Regions from separate parts of the Kitasatospora sp. NPDC093550 genome, predicted to be linked through region 2. Evidence: predicted binding sites of a transcription regulator. Region 2 holds the regulator's gene; the other holds the start of a gene.
The links. The regulator HspR, encoded in region 2, represses chaperone genes until heat shock. The targets are predictions, from matches to a motif close to TTGAGNNNNNNNNNCTCAA.
Positions count from the first base shown of each region.

Region 1: lon (endopeptidase La) is a predicted target of HspR. The motif match lies at 5,413-5,431, and genes of this name have one in related genera.

Region 1 covers NZ_JBIWJF010000020.1:123,506-131,094, forward strand. Annotated here, with positions in the region: gene ACIRD3_RS28515 (ABC transporter permease) at 1-1,030, shown strand, start outside; gene ACIRD3_RS28520 (ROK family protein) at 1,103-2,317, opposite strand; gene ACIRD3_RS28525 (GtrA family protein) at 2,335-2,937, opposite strand; gene lon (endopeptidase La) at 2,994-5,390, opposite strand; gene ACIRD3_RS28535 (rhomboid-like protein) at 5,559-6,326, opposite strand; gene ACIRD3_RS28540 (response regulator transcription factor) at 6,889-7,589, shown strand, end outside.
Region 2 covers NZ_JBIWJF010000008.1:329,642-337,230, forward strand. Annotated here, with positions in the region: gene ACIRD3_RS16000 (helix-turn-helix domain-containing protein) at 1-38, shown strand, start outside; gene ACIRD3_RS16005 (LuxR family transcriptional regulator) at 31-999, shown strand; gene ACIRD3_RS16010 (hypothetical protein) at 1,007-1,618, opposite strand; gene ACIRD3_RS16015 (helix-turn-helix domain-containing protein) at 2,250-3,251, opposite strand; gene ACIRD3_RS16020 (heat shock protein transcriptional repressor HspR) at 3,448-3,978, opposite strand; gene dnaJ (molecular chaperone DnaJ) at 3,995-5,149, opposite strand; gene grpE (nucleotide exchange factor GrpE) at 5,397-6,020, opposite strand; gene dnaK (molecular chaperone DnaK) at 6,017-7,589, opposite strand, start outside.

The DNA of each region.
Region 1 (7,589 bases), on a different contig from region 2:
GGGGCAGGGTTTCGTCGCGGAACTGAAGAGCGCGGTCACCCCGCGCGCGGCACTGCTCGTGATCGGAGTGCTGCTGCTCCAACTCGGCTTCATCACCTCCTACATCGGGGCGCTGCACAAGCCCGCCCCGCACAACCTCTCCATCGCGGTCGTCGCCCCGCCGCAGGTCGCCCCCAAGCTGGTCGGAGCGCTGGAGGCGGTCCCGGACGACGCCGTCAAGGCCGTCACCGCGCCGGACGCCGAAACGGCCACCGCGCAGATCAAGGACCAGAAGATCTACGCCGCCTGGGTCGTGAACCCGTCCGGCACCGAGGACACCCTGCTGGTCGGCGGCGCCCGCGGCCCGTCCGCCGCCAAGGCCGCCGAGAGCATCACCAGTGCGATCGACAAGTCCCAGGGCCGCACCGTCCGGGTCGAGGACGTCGTGCCGCTCGCCAAGGGCGACACCAACGGCCTGTCCTCCTTCTACCTGGTGATCGGCTGGTGCGTCGGCGGCTACCTGGTCGCCTCGATCCTCGGCATCAGCGCCGGCTCCAAGCCGGCCAACGGCCACCGCCTGCTGATCCGCCTGGGCGTCCTGGCCCTCTACTCCGTCGCGGCGGGCCTCGGCGGCACGATCATCGCCGGGCCGGTGCTGGACGCGCTGCCGGGCTCGATCCTCTCGCTGACCGCCGTCGGCGCCCTGGTGGTCTTCTCGGTCGGCGCCTTCACCATGGCGCTGCAGTGCCTGTTCGGGATCATCGGCATCGGCCTCGCGGTGCTGGTCTTCGTCGTCCTGGGCAACCCCAGCGCGGGCGGGGTCTACCCGGCGCCGATGATGCCGCCGTTCTGGCGGGCCATCGGCTCGGTCATCCCGAACGGGGCCGGCACCTCCGCGACCAAGTCGATCGCCTACTTCGGCTCGACCAACCTGGGGATGCCGATCCTGGTCCTGGTGATCTGGGCGCTGGTCGGCATCGGCGCGGCCTTCCTGGCCGTCCTGCGCGGCTCCCGCCCCGAGGAGCGCGAGCCCGCCGCCGTCGAGGCCTGATCCGACGGGATCCGAGAGACAGGCCCGAGCCCCCGGCCCACCGGCCGGGGGCTCGGGCACGCTCCGGGCGGATCAGCCGACCGCGAGCAGGCCCGGGTCGGCGACGACGGCGCGGACGACACCCACCGCGGCGCCCAGCAGCGGGCCGCGGCGGCCCAGCCGGGAGACGGTCAGCCGGTCCTCCGACCACGGCCGGACGGTGACCCGGGCGGCCAGTTCGGCGCGCATGGCGGGCAGCAGCCAGGGCGCCAGCCGGGCGTAGCCGCCGCCCAGCACCACCTCCGCCGGGTCCAGCAGGTTGACCGCTCCGGCGGCCGCGATGCCGAGGGCGGACCCGGCCCCGGCCAGCGCCGCGCGGGCCCGCTGCTCCCCGGCGGCGGCGCGGTCGGCGAGCAGGGCCACCCAGTCGCCCCGGTGGCCGGTCAGGCCGGCCGCCCGCAGGACCGCCGCCTCGCCCGCGTACTGCTCCAGGCAGCCGCGCGCGCCGCAGGCGCAGCGGGGGCCGTCGGGGCGGACCGGCACGTGGCCGAACTCGCCCGCGTAGCCGCGCGCGCCGCGCAGCAGCCGGCCGCCGACCACGATCGCCGAGCCGACGCCGGCCTCGGCGGAGACGTACAGGAAGTCCTCGGGCCCCTCGCCCAGCCAGCGCTCGGCGAGGCCGCCGAGGTTGGCCTCGTTGTCGGCCTCGACCGGGAGTTCGGCCAGGCCGTCCGCGGCCGGGCGCAGCGCCGCACGCAGTTCGGCGGCCAGCGGGACGTCCTGCCAGCCGAGGTTGGCGGCCCGCTGCAGCACCGCGCCGGCGTCGCCGACCAGCCCGGGCACGGCCAGGGTGAGCCCGGCGGGGCGGACGCCGGCCTCGGCGACGGCGGAGCGCAGCAGCGCGGCGAGGTCGGCCATGACGGCGGCGGGGGCCCGGCCGTGGTTGGAGATCTCCTGGCGGCGGACGGCGCGGACCTCGCCGCGCAGGTCGACCACGCAGGCGCCGAGGTGCCGGACACCGATCTCGGCGCCGAGGCCGCCGGGCCCGAGCGGGTTGAGTCCGAGCGCGGTTCCGGGGCGGCCGACCTTGCCGCTGGGGGTGGCGGGGCCGGCCTCGACCACCAGGCCGCCGGCGATCAGCTGTTCGGTGAGCGAGGAGACCGCGGCCCTGGTCAGCCCGGTCTCGGCGGCGACCTCGGCGCGCGAGCGCGGGCCGCTCGCGATCACCCCCAGGACCAGGGCCAGATTGGCCCGGCGCATGCCCTGCTGGCTGGCCGGCCCGGTCCGCGGGGCGTCCGGCTCCAGCATCCGGCTCACCTCGCCCTTCACGGCGCGTCCTGCGGGACGTCGGCGGCGGTGCAGCCGGACTCCGACGCCGCCGTCCGGGCCGGCGCGGGCTCGGGCTCGGGCTCGGGCTCGGGCTCGGGCTCGGGCTCGGCGGCGGGGCGCTCGGCGAGCCGGGTGAAGACCCACCGCTGCATCGCCCAGAAGCGGAACAGCATCGCCACGAAGGTGCCGACGACCATGCCGCTCACGAAGTCGGCGACCTCCTGGACGACGGAGCTGACGTACGGCTCGCGCAGGTCCAGGAGGTAGCGGGAGATCACCAGCGGCAGGTCGTTGACGCCGATCGCCACCGCGCTGACCAGGAAGAACAGCAGGGCCTCACGCTGACGGCCGCCGGCCCGGAAGGCCCAGCGGCGGTTCAGCACGTAGGAGACGGCGGTGGCGATCACGGTCGCGACGGTCAGCGCGACCACCGGCTTGTGCTGCAGCACGGTGAACTTGAGCTGGAGGTTGACCACCACGGTGAGCACGAAGCAGGTGCCCCCGACCAGCAGGAACTTCACCAGCCGGCGGTGGCGCACCAGGAAGGGGCGCAGCCGGTCCGGCACCCGGGCCAGGGCGCGCTGCGTGGGGGACGGCACCTCCGCAGTCTCGCACGCGGAGATGCCGTCGGCCCCTCAGATCACCGGATCACCGCTCAGGCGGCGGCGACCAGCACCTCGGCCGGCTCCAGCGCCAGCTCCAGCACCTCGCGGACGTCCGCCACCGGGTGGACGGTGAGCCGCTCCAGCACCTCGGCCGGGACGTCGTCCAGGTCGGCCTCGTTGCGCTTGGGGATGATCACCGTGGTGATCCCGGCCCGGTCGGCGGCGAGCAGCTTCTGCTTCACCCCGCCGATCGGCAGCACCCGCCCGGTCAGCGACACCTCGCCCGTCATCGCCACGTCGGTGCGCACCTTGCGGCCGGAGAGCAGCGAGGCCAGCGCCGTGGTCATGGTGATGCCGGCGCTCGGCCCGTCCTTGGGGACGGCTCCGGCCGGGACGTGCAGGTGCACGCCGCGGTCGCGCAGCGAGGTGACCGGCAGTTCCAGCTCGGCGCCGCGCGAGCGCAGGTAGGAGAGCGCGATGTGCGCGGACTCCTTCATCACGTCGCCCAGCTGCCCGGTGAGGGTCAGCCCGGTGCCGCCGGTCTCGGCGTCGGCCAGCGAGGCCTCGATGTAGAGGACGTCGCCGCCGGCGCCGGTCACCGCGAGGCCGGTGGCCACGCCGGGGACGGCGGTGCGGCGCTCGGCCGGCTCCTGGGCGGCCTCCGGCACGTGGTGCGGCCTGCCGATCAGGGCGCGCAGGTCCTCCGCGCCGACCGCGGCGGGCAGCTCGCGCTCGCCCAGCTCGGCCTGTGCGGCGATCTTGCGCAGCACCCGGGCGATCGAGCGCTCCAGGTTCCGCACGCCCGCCTCGCGGGTGTACTCCCCGGCGAGCCGGCGCAGCGCCGTCTCGTCCACGCTGACCTGCTCGCCGCCGAGGCCGGCCTTCTCCAGCTGGCGCGGGAGCAGGTGGTCACGGGCGATGACGACCTTCTCGTCCTCGGTGTAGCCGTCCAGCCGGACCAGCTCCATCCGGTCGAGCAGCGGCTCGGGGATGGCCTCCAGCACGTTGGCGGTGGCGAGGAAGACGACGTCGGAGAGGTCGAGCTCGACCTCCAGGTAGTGGTCCCTGAAGGTGTGGTTCTGCGCCGGGTCCAGCACCTCCAGCAGGGCGGCGGCCGGGTCGCCGCGGTAGTCGGAGCCGACCTTGTCGATCTCGTCGAGCAGGACCACCGGGTTCATCGAGCCGGCCTCCTTGATCGCCCGGACCAGGCGGCCCGGCTGCGCGCCGACGTAGGTGCGCCGGTGGCCGCGGATCTCGGCCTCGTCCCGGACGCCGCCGAGCGCGACCCGGACGAAGCTGCGGCCCATGGCGCGGGCCACCGACTCGCCGAGCGAGGTCTTGCCGACGCCGGGCGGGCCGACCAGGGCGAGCACCGCTCCCCCGCGGCGGCCGCCCACCAGGCCGAGCCCCCGGTCGGCCCGGCGCTTGCGGACGGCCAGGTACTCGACGATGCGGTCCTTCACGTCGGCCAGGCCGGCGTGGTCGGCGTCCAGCACCGCGCGGGCGCCGGCGATGTCGTACGCGTCCTCGGTGCGCTCGCTCCAGGGCAGCTCCAGGACGGTGTCCAGCCAGGTGCGGATCCAGGAGCCCTCGGGCGACTGGTCGGAGGCCCGCTCCAGCTTGTCGACCTCCTTGAGCGCGGCCTCGCGGACCTTCTCCGGAAGGTCCGCGGCCTCGACCCGGGCGCGGTAGTCGCCCTCCTCGTCGGCCGGGTCCCCGTTCAGCTCGGCCAGCTCCTTGCGGACGGCCTCCAGCTGGCGGCGGAGCAGGAACTCCTTCTGCTGCTTGGCCACGCCCTCCTCGACGTCCTTGCGGATGGTGTCGTTGACCTCCTCCTCGGCGAGGTGGTCGCGCAGCAGCGTCAGCGCGTACTCCAGGCGGGCGACCTGGTCGGCCTCCAGCAGCACCTTGAGCTTCTGCTCGGCGGTGGCGAAGGGCGCGTAGCCGATGTTGTCGGCGAGCTCGCCGACGCCCTCGATCTGGGCGACCCGGTCCACGATCTGCCAGGCGCCGCGCTTGCGCAGCCACTGGGTGGACAGCGCCTTGTACTCCCTGACCAGCTCGGCGGCCCGGCCGGCCACCGGCATGCCGACCGAGGACTCCTTGAAGGGCGTGGTCTCCACCCAGAGGGCGGCGCCGGGGCCGGTGGTGCCGACCCCGATCCGGACCCGGCGCACGGCGCGCACCAGCGCCGCCGGGTCGCCGTCAGCCAGCCGGCCGACCTGCTCCACGGTGGCCAGCGTGCCGACCGCCGCGTACGAGCCGTCCACCCGCGGGACCAGCAGGACCTGCGGCTTGCCGCCGCCGGCGGCCGCGGCACGGGCGGCCTCGACCGCGGCGCGCACCTCGGTGTCCTTGAGGTCCAGCGGTACGACCATGCCCGGCAGGACGACCTCGTCGTCGAGCGGCAGCACGGGCAGGGTGAGCGGTGTGGACGTCGATGCCATGATCTCTCCCCAGTCAGTGAACTTGAGTCGACCTGACTAAGGCTTGACGGGCACCGAATGTTCCCGCGACTTGGTTCGCCGTGAGCGAACAGGATCCGGCCGGGGAACGCCTCGGGCGGCGCCGTCAAAAGAGCGTCGGGGGAACACCGCACGGGCCCCGGGAAGTCCTCAGCGCGCGGTCCGCACGCGCGCCGGCGCGGCCCCGCCGGCCGTCGCCGCGGCCGGACGCGGCCGGGGCGGGCGCCGCTCGACCCGGCGCAGCCAGCGCCACAGCGCGACCCCGGCGAGCACCGCCGCGGGGTGCCCCACCGCGGTGACCACGTCCTCGTCGGAGGCGATCTGCCCGGCGATCATCGCCCCGGCACCGCCCAGCGCCAGCAGCCGCCCGCGCCAGGAGAGCAGTCCGGCCACCGCGCCCAGACAGGCGAGCACGCCGTAGCTGACCCCGATGTCCAGGTGGTCCATCACCTCGGGCGCCATCCGCCCGGCCCCGACGGCCGTGATCACCACGCCCTGGGAGAGCAGCGTGGCCGCGACGTGGCCGACCGCGAAGACGGCCGCGGCCCTGGCGGGCCCGACCTTGCGCTCCAGCGGCGCGAGGGTGAAGGCGAATCCCCACAGGTAGGGCATCCACACCTCACCGGCCACCCAGAAACCACTCAGGACCAGGGCCCGCAGCGGGTGCTGCAGCAGGTTGTGCCCGTCGGAACTGGAAGCCTCCTGCAAGCGCTGCACGAGTTCCGGGTCCGCGAATTTCGCGAAGGTCGTGGTGGCGCCCACGACGGCGAGGTATCCGAGCGTGAAGGGATTGCGCCGGGGCGTCGGCACCCGGTCCAGCAGCCATTGCGCGACACCGGAACGCAGCCCGTGGCGGAGCATTCCGTACGGCACTCCCGCGGGCGCGCGCCCGTCGGGGGCCCGCCGCAGTCCCGCCATGCCGCCTCCGCTCCACACCGCGGCCACCGGCCCCCGCCCGGTGCCCGACGCACCGGCACGCACCACGGGTTCCGCCCGAACGGGTGTTGTCGTGCCCACGGTACGTCGAGGTTCTGGGAGACAGCTGGGAAAAGCCCGTGAAGACCGTCGACGTAGCGGACCGCAGGATTCCCGATATTGGTCCAGACCTTCTTCCCATTGACCTGTCAGTAGGGCCTCTGACCGGCGACTTGGCGTCAAGTCGACTGCATACGTACCGTTACGCGGTGAAAATTCGCCGGGTAAGGTACCGGTCCGTGCCCACTCGTGCAGTGGGTCCGCGGGCGGCTCGAACAGCCGGCCCACGGGCCGGAAACGTCCGGTCCACCTGCCGGAAAGCATCCGCTGTCCGTACGCTGCGAAGTGCGCGGGAGAAGTGGGCGGCCGACCAATCCGTCCTCGCCTCCCGATCGCGCGACGGGACGGCGGACCCGGCACAGTCCACGACGGAACAAGACTACGAGCGGAGCCCCGCCATCCCCACAGGTGGCCGGCCCGCAGCCCTGGGGGCGGTGGCGTGACCGTGACAGAAATTCAGCAGGACAACCACAACGCCGGCGGAGCGGTGAGCAGCCAGCGCAGAGTGCTGGTGGTGGAGGACGAGCCCACGATCGCCGAGTCGATCGCGGCCCGACTGGGCGCGGAGGGCTTCAAGGTCGCCGTGGCCCACGACGGCCCCGGCGCGGTCGACGGCTTCCACACCTGGCAGCCGGACCTCGTCGTCCTCGACATCATGCTGCCCGGCTTCGACGGCCTGGAGGTGTGCCGCCGGATCCAGGCCCAACGCCCGGTACCGGTGCTGATGCTGACCGCCCGCGACGACGAGACGGACCTGCTGGTCGGCCTCGGCGTCGGTGCGGACGACTACATGACCAAGCCGTTCTCCATGCGCGAACTGGCCGCCCGGGTCAACGTGCTGCTGCGCCGCGTCGAGCGCGCCCAGCAGGCCGCCCGGACGCCCGCGCTCGGCAGCCTGCGCTTCGGCGAACTGGAGATCGACCACGTGCAGCGCCGGGTCCGGCTGGCCTCGGGCGACGTCCACCTGACGCCGACCGAGTTCGACCTGCTCGCCTGCCTGGCCGCCCAGCCGCGCGCGGTGCTCACCCGCGAGCAGCTGCTGGCCGAGGTCTGGGACTGGACCGACGCCTCCGGCACCCGCACCGTGGACAGCCACGTCAAGGCGCTGCGCCGGAAGATCGGCGCCAGCTGGATCCGCACCGTGCA
Region 2 (7,589 bases):
AGCTCGGGTGGCAGATGAGGGGAGCCCGTGATGCCTGAACTCGACCTGCCCGAGGCTGCCCGCGCGTTCTACCGGGAGATCCTCAAGGAAGGCGGCCGCATCCACCTCGGCGACATCCGCCCCGAGGACGAACCGGCGGTCAAGCAACTCGCCGACCTCGGCCTGCTGGCCTTCCGTATCGCCGACAGCGCCTACAGCGCGGTGAACCCGCGGACCGTCGGCGAGCGCATCGGTGCCGACCTCCGCGAGGAGAGCGCCCGCCTGCTGGCCCGGGCCGCGCTGGTCCCGGACCTGCTGGACGATCTGGCGCAGGCCTACGATTCGGCGCCTCGCCGGCGTCCGTCGGGCCGTGGCATACGGCGCGTGTCGGGCATGGTCGAGATCCGGCACCTGATTTCGCAGACGACCAGGGACTACCCGCACGAAGCACTGGCCGCCCAACCGGGCGGGCCCCGACCGCACGACCACATGGCGGACGCGCTGGACCAGGCCCGTCGCTACGTCGAGGGGGGCGGCGCCATGCACACCATCTTCGAGCCCTCGGCCTGCTCCGATCCGCGAACCGTCGAGTACGCGGCGCAGTCCACGCGGGTCGGTGCCCCGATCCGGCTGCTGGACGGACCGTTCACCAAGACGCTGATCTTCGACCGGGCCGTCGCGCTGATCCCGGCCACCGCCGATCACACGGTGGCCGCTGTGGTGGAGGATCCGGCGATGGTCGCCTACCTGGTGGGCGTCTTCGAACGGCAGTGGGAGCAGGCCCAGGTGGTGGACTGGGAGGCGCTCGTCGACGGATCCACCGGGTCCACGACCCTGGAGCAGGTGGGCCGTCTGCTCTCCCGCGGGCTCACGCAGCGGGCGATCGCCAGCCGGATGGGACTGAGCGAACGGACGGTCGCCGGTCACATCGCCCGGCTGCGTGAGCTGTACGACGCGGAGACGCTGTTCCAACTGGGCTGGCAGATGCGGGGAGCCCGGACGGGGGAGTCCGGTGGCTGAGCGCTGCTCAGCCGGTGGCGGCCGGCCAGTAGCCGGGGACCGGGGGCTGCTGCCGGGGGACGGTGAACTGCTCGCCGGGGGCGGTCCAGAATCCCTCGCGCAGGGAGAGGGCCATGCCGGCCCAGTCCAGGGCGGTCTCGACCGTGTGGTTGAGGGCCTCCTGCGACCAGGTGTCGTCGAAGACCAGCGGCAGGACGGGGGCGACCTGCTCGATGGTGGCGATCAGCGGGTTGTGGGTGATGGCCTCGTCGACGAGGAGGACGATCGGCTTCCGCAGCGCCGAGGCCCAGCCCAGCTCCAGGCTCACACCGGCCGAGAGCGGCGCTCCCACGTAGGCGAACACGAGGTCCGCGGACTGCAGGGCGCGGAAGTCGGACGGAACGCGGGGCTCCGGAGCGCGGCCGGAGATGGTCCAGGCGTCACTGTGGTGCGCGCTGTACACGGCGGCACCGCTGCGGAGCAGGGTGGTGCGAAGCGTCGTCAGCCGCGTCCGGCTGGCGAGCGTCACCACGCTGTCGGCCGGGCCGGTCAGCCGCATCAGCGGCGCGGCCAGGAACACACGCGCACGCCGGCCCTCAGGGGCCTGGCTGTCGTGGTGACGCAGGTAGGGCTCAGTCATGTCGACTCCGGGGGAAGGCCGACCGGGTTAGGAAGTGGCGCCGGCAGGCGTTGAGAGTGGTTGCTGCTTCAAGTTGTCCGGTGCCCTGCTGGGTTCAATTGACAGTACAGCAACAGAATTGTCGACTGGTGCTGGACTATCGGGGGCGAACTGATCGTCCATCGAGGGCGCCTGCCGCGTCCAGGGTTTCCCGGTGTCATGTGGATGCCTGGCAGTGAGATGACGCATCCGCAGGCGCGCAGGTGTTGGCAGGCTCGCACGCCCTAAGGCAACATGTGGTCGATAAGTTTGTCTTGATGCTGCGTTCGAAGCAGATGACGGAAGGGGCGGGTATGTCTAACTTGTGCCGTTTTGTCCGTAAGGCCGTTCTGCCTCTTGCCGTCGGTGTGGCTGCATTGCTAGGCGCCTGTCTCGCTGTCGACCCTGCGGACGCCCCCTCTGATTCGTCGGTGGCTGCCGCGGCCTCTGCCATGGATGACATCAGCTGGGGCTAGCTGCGTACGTCAAGGCCTGGCGGCCGGGGTCGATCGCTGACCAGCCTTCATTGTGGATGATCTGATTCGCATGCAGAGTAAATCTGTCTAATCTCGCCAGGGTCTCGATCTGGCGCTGGTTGTTGCGGGGTGCGGCTCTACAGCCGCTTCCTGTCAGCGGCTTCCGCCTGTGCGAGCGCGTATCCGAGCTGGAACAAGGAATCCACATTGTGCTCCTCGCGCATCTCGGCGATGTGGCGCGCGAGGGTTCGCTCGCTGATGCCCAGACGCCTTGCGATCACTCTGTGGTTGGTTCCCGCGAGCAGCAGCTCAATGATTGTTTGGCGGAGTCGTGAGACGACTTGTTGAGGGACTGTGCGATCTCCGTCGAAGTCGAGGGCGCGGCTCCAGCTTGGCTCGAAGACCTGTTCGGCGAGGTAGTTTGCCACTGCAGGTTCATGAATGAAGGCGGCCGAGTTCAAGTCGTGCGCGACTGGAATGACGGCAATCTTTCGGTCTATCACGATGAGGCGGGTGTAGGGCTCGTCAAGAGTCCGGTACTGGCCCCCGGCCTTGGCGAGACGTGCCACATAGTCTCGCGTGGGCTGGTGGTAGCGCGTGCTCGCGTGGTAAATCGTGCGAATCTCTGTGCCATTGTTCAGCATGGCGAGGTCTCGGTCGATCACCGAGGCCAGTAGCTCGGGAGGTCTCGGGCCACCGGGTTGAAGAGCTAGGGCCTCTTCTGCGCCTGCGTCGGCGTACTGCTGCATCTTCTGGTTTATGAGCACCTTTCCATGAACGTATTCGATCGAGCCGCCACCCTGTCCGGGTGTGTGGAATTCCTGGGCAAGTTCACTCAATTCGGCGGGCAGGGCAACCGATCGAGAGAGAAGGTCGAGTGCCTGCCGCTGCCACGCACTGCTGAGGCTCTGTGAGAGCTGGGTCGGGTCGATGGCAACCAGGATGTCCGGGGCATCGGAGTCCGGAACCAGAAGTCCGATTCTGATCAACTCGTCCAGTGGATTCGACTCGTCAGAGCCTGCTGCATCTCGCACCGTGCGGCCGCCGGTCCTGATGATCTGCGAGAAGAGATCGCGAGCTTCTGCCGAGAGTATCGGTGCCCCATTTGAGATGGGGCCGAGTTGAGCTCGTCCACTCATGTCGGCTCCTTGCCGTTGACCGAAACCCGCCGGGACCTGTTCCATCAGATCCTAGGACGCGAGTCCATTACTGACGATGAGATCGCTAGTGTCCCGTGAGCTAGGCCGATCGCCAGGTCGATACTCTCTCACCAAGGCCGAGCCGCCGGCACCCCCCGGACAGGAGGGGGCCGGCGGCGGGCCGGGCGGGTGTCGGTCAGCGCTTGGGGCGCCAGACGACGAGGGCGCTGGACTGGGGGGTGGGGGGCTGGTACGGGACGAGGTCGCGGCGGTAGGAGGCGTGGACGGCGGCCTCGCGCTGCTGGAGGGCGGTGGCGGCGCCTTCCAGGGAGTCGACGAGTTCGGCGACGCGGGACTGGAGGGCGGTGACCTGGTTCTCCAGCTCGATGATCCGCTTGATGCCCGCCAGGTTGATGCCCTCGTCCTGGGAGAGCCGCTGGACCTCGCGCAGCTGCTGGATGTCGCGGGCGGAGTAGCGGCGCCCGCGGCCGGCGGTGCGGTCGGGGCAGACGAGGCCGAGGCGGTCGTACTGGCGCAGGGTCTGCGGGTGCAGGCCGGACAGTTCGGCGGCCACCGAGATGACGTACACCGGGGTGTCCTCGGTGAGGACGTACGGCGGTGCGGCCGAGGGGGCCCGGCGGGGGCGGCGGGTGCCGTCGCCGGGCAGGCCTTCGCCGAGGCCGGGGCCGATCGGGCCCTCGGGGGTGACCGGGTTGACCGGGTTCATCGGGGACATCTGGTCGTCACGCTCCCTTCGCCGCCCGGAAGAGGGCTGCTCGCGGATCGTCGGAGGCGGTGGCCTCGCGGTACTGCTCCAGGGCGTCCAGCGCGTCGCCGGTGACGTGCTGGGGCACCACGACCTCGACGGTGACGAGGAGGTCGCCGCGGGTGCCGTCCTTGCGGGTGGCGCCCTTGCCGCGGGCGCGCATGGTGAGGCCGTTGGCGCTGCCCGGGGGCAGCTTGAGCTTCACGGAGGGGCCGCCGAGGGTGGGGACCTCGATGGTGGCGCCGAGGGCGGCCTCGGGGAAGGTGACCGGGACGGTGACGGTGAGGTTGTCGCCCTTGCGGCCGAAGACCGGGTGCGGGTCGACGTGCACGGTGACGTAGAGGTCGCCGGGCTGGCCGCCGCGTTCGCCCTGGGCGCCCTTGCCCTTGAGCCGGATGCGCTGGTCGGCCTGGACGCCGGCCGGGATGCGGACCTGCATGGTGCGGGCCGAGCTGGCCCGGCCGCTGCCGTGGCAGTCGGTGCACGGGTCGTCGACGATCATGCCCCGGCCGCGGCAGTCCTTGCACGGCTCGGAGAGCGCGAACGCGCCCTGGCCGCGGCTGACGGTGCCCGCGCCGACGCAGGTGGGACAGACCCGGGGGGTGGTGCCGGACTTGGCGCCGGTGCCGTTGCAGGTGCGGCAGGGCGCCTGGCTGGTCATCCGCAGCGGGACGGTGGCGCCGTCGACCGCCTCCTCGAAGGAGAGCGTCACCTCGGTCTCGACGTCGGCGCCGCGCCGGGGCTGGGCCTGCCGGGTGCCGCCGCGGTTGAAGAGGCCGCCGAAGACGTCGCCGAGCCCGCCGCCGCTGCCGCCCTGGTTGCCGCTGAAGAGGTCGCCGAAGTCGAAGCTGTAGCTGCCGGTGCCGCCGGGGCCGCCGGCCCGGAAGCCGCCGTTGGCGAAGAGGCTGCGGGCCTCGTCGTACTCCTTGCGGCGCTTCTCGTCGGACAGGACGTCGTACGCCTCGGAGATGTCCTTGAACCGCTCCTCGGCCTTGGCGTCACCCTTGTTGGCGTCGGGGTGGAACTCGCGCGCGAGCTTGCGGTAGGTCTTCTTGATCTCGGTGGCGGTGGCGTCCTTGGGCACGCCGAGGACCTTGTAGTAGTCCTTCTCCACGTAGTCCTTACCGCTCATGCGTCCACCTCGCTGCGCCCGGCGGCGGCTGAGCGGACCACGCACCCCTCAACGGTTCCCCAGCCTTCGGCAGGGGGGACCCCCATGCTGCGCTCGCTCACGGCTCCCGCCACCTCCCGATGTCCATCGTCACTGTGCTGTCAACAGCGGTGGAACGCGCCGCCGTCGACAGAGCGCTGCGGAGCCGGCCGCCGTACTGGCCGGCGTACGACTCCGCAGCGCACTGGTTGTCAGCTGTCACAGCTTGTCAGCTGTCCGAGCCACCGTCGGACTTGTCCGTTTCGCCGGACTTCGTCTCGGCGTCCGGGCCGGCGGCCGTCTGGGTGCCCGGCTGGGGCTCCGCGACGGCGACCATCGCCGGGCGGATGATCCGCTCGCCGATGCGGTAGCCGGGCTGGAGGATCTGCACGCAGGTGTCCTCGGTGACGTCCGAGGAGTAGCTGTGCATCAGCGCCTCGTGCATGGTCGGGTCGAAGGGCTCGCCCTCCTTGCCGAACTGCTGCAGGCCCAGCTTGGCGACGACCGTCTCCAGCGACTCGGCGACGGACTTGAAGCCGCCCGTGACCTCGCCGTGCTCGCGGGCGCGGCCGATGTCGTCCAGGACCGGGATCAGGGACTCCAGGATGTTGGAGACCGCGATCTCGCGGACGGTCAGCCGGTCGCGCTCGACCCGCTTGCGGTAGTTCTGGTACTCGGCCTGCAGGCGCTGCAGGTCGCCGGTCCGCTCGGCCAGTTCGCGCTTGGCGGTGGCGAGCTCCTCCGAGGCGCCCTCGGCGGCACCGGCCGCCGCGGCCTCCTCGGCGGCCTTGATCACGGCCTCCTCGGCGGCGGAGTCGTCGCCGGGCTTGCCGCCCTGCGGCTTGTCCGTCATGCCGACGCACCGCCCTTGGGCTTCTCGTCGTCCACGATCTCGGCGTCGACGACGTCGTCCTCGGCCTTGGCCTGGGCGGAGTCGCCGGCCGCGGCGGCACCGGCGGCGTCGGCGTTGGCGTAGAGCGCCTGGCCGAGCTTCTGCGCGGTGGTGGAGACCTTCTCCGAGGCCTCGCGGATCTTCGCGATGTCCTCGCCCTTCAGGGCCTCCTTGAGCTCGCCGATGGCGGTCTCGACCTCGGTCTTGACGTCGCCCGGGAGCTTGTCGGCGTTGTCGGCGATGAACTTCTCGGTCGAGTAGACGAGCTGCTCGGCGGAGTTGCGGGTCTCGACGGCCTCGCGGCGCTTGTGGTCGTCCTCGGCGTACTGCTCGGCCTCGCGGCGCATGCGGTCGACCTCGTCCTTCGGCAGCGAGGAGCCGCCGGTGACGGTCATCTTCTGCTCCTTGCCGGTGCCGAGGTCCTTCGCGCCGACGTGCATGATGCCGTTGGCGTCGATGTCGAAGGTGACCTCGATCTGCGGCAGGCCGCGCGGCGCCGGCGGCAGGCCGGTCAGCTCGAACATGCCCAGCTTCTTGTTGTACGCCGCGATCTCGCGCTCGCCCTGGTAGACCTGGATCTGCACGGACGGCTGGTTGTCCTCGGCCGTGGTGAAGATCTCGGAGCGCTTGGTCGGGATCGTGGTGTTGCGCTCGATCAGCTTGGTCATGATGCCGCCCTTGGTCTCGATGCCGAGGGACAGCGGGGTGACGTCGAGCAGCAGGACGTCCTTGACCTCGCCCTTGAGGACACCGGCCTGGAGCGCGGCGCCGATGGCGACGACCTCGTCCGGGTTGACGCCCTTGTTGGCGTCCTGGCCGCCGGTCAGCTCCTTGACGAGCTCGGCGACGGCCGGCATGCGGGTCGAGCCGCCGACGAGGACGACGTGGTCGATCTCGGAGAGCGAGATGCCGGCGTCCTTGATGACGTTGTGGAACGGGACCTTGCAGCGCTCCAGCAGGTCGGCGGTCAGCTGCTGGAACTGGGCCCGGGTGAGCTTCTCGTCCAGGTGCAGCGGGCCCTCGGCGGAGGCCGTGATGTACGGCAGGTTGATCGAGGTCTCGGAGGACGAGGACAGCTCGATCTTGGCCTTCTCGGCGGCCTCGCGCAGACGCTGCAGGGCCATCTTGTCCTTGGACAGGTCGACGCCGTGGCCGGACTGGAAGACCTTGACCAGGTGGTCGACGACGCGCTGGTCCCAGTCGTCACCACCGAGGTGGTTGTCACCGTTGGTGGCCTTCACCTCGACGACCCCGTCGCCGATCTCCAGCAGGGAGACGTCGAAGGTGCCGCCGCCGAGGTCGAAGACCAGGATGGTCTGGTCGTCCTTGTCGAGGCCGTACGCGAGGGCGGCCGCGGTCGGCTCGTTGACGATGCGCAGGACGTTGAGGCCCGCGATCTCACCGGCCTCCTTGGTGGCCTGGCGCTCCGAGTCGTTGAAGTACGCCGGGACGGTGATGACGGCGTCGGTGACGGTCTCGCCCAGGTACGCCTCGGCGTCGCGCTTCAGCTTCTGCAGCACGAAGGCCGAG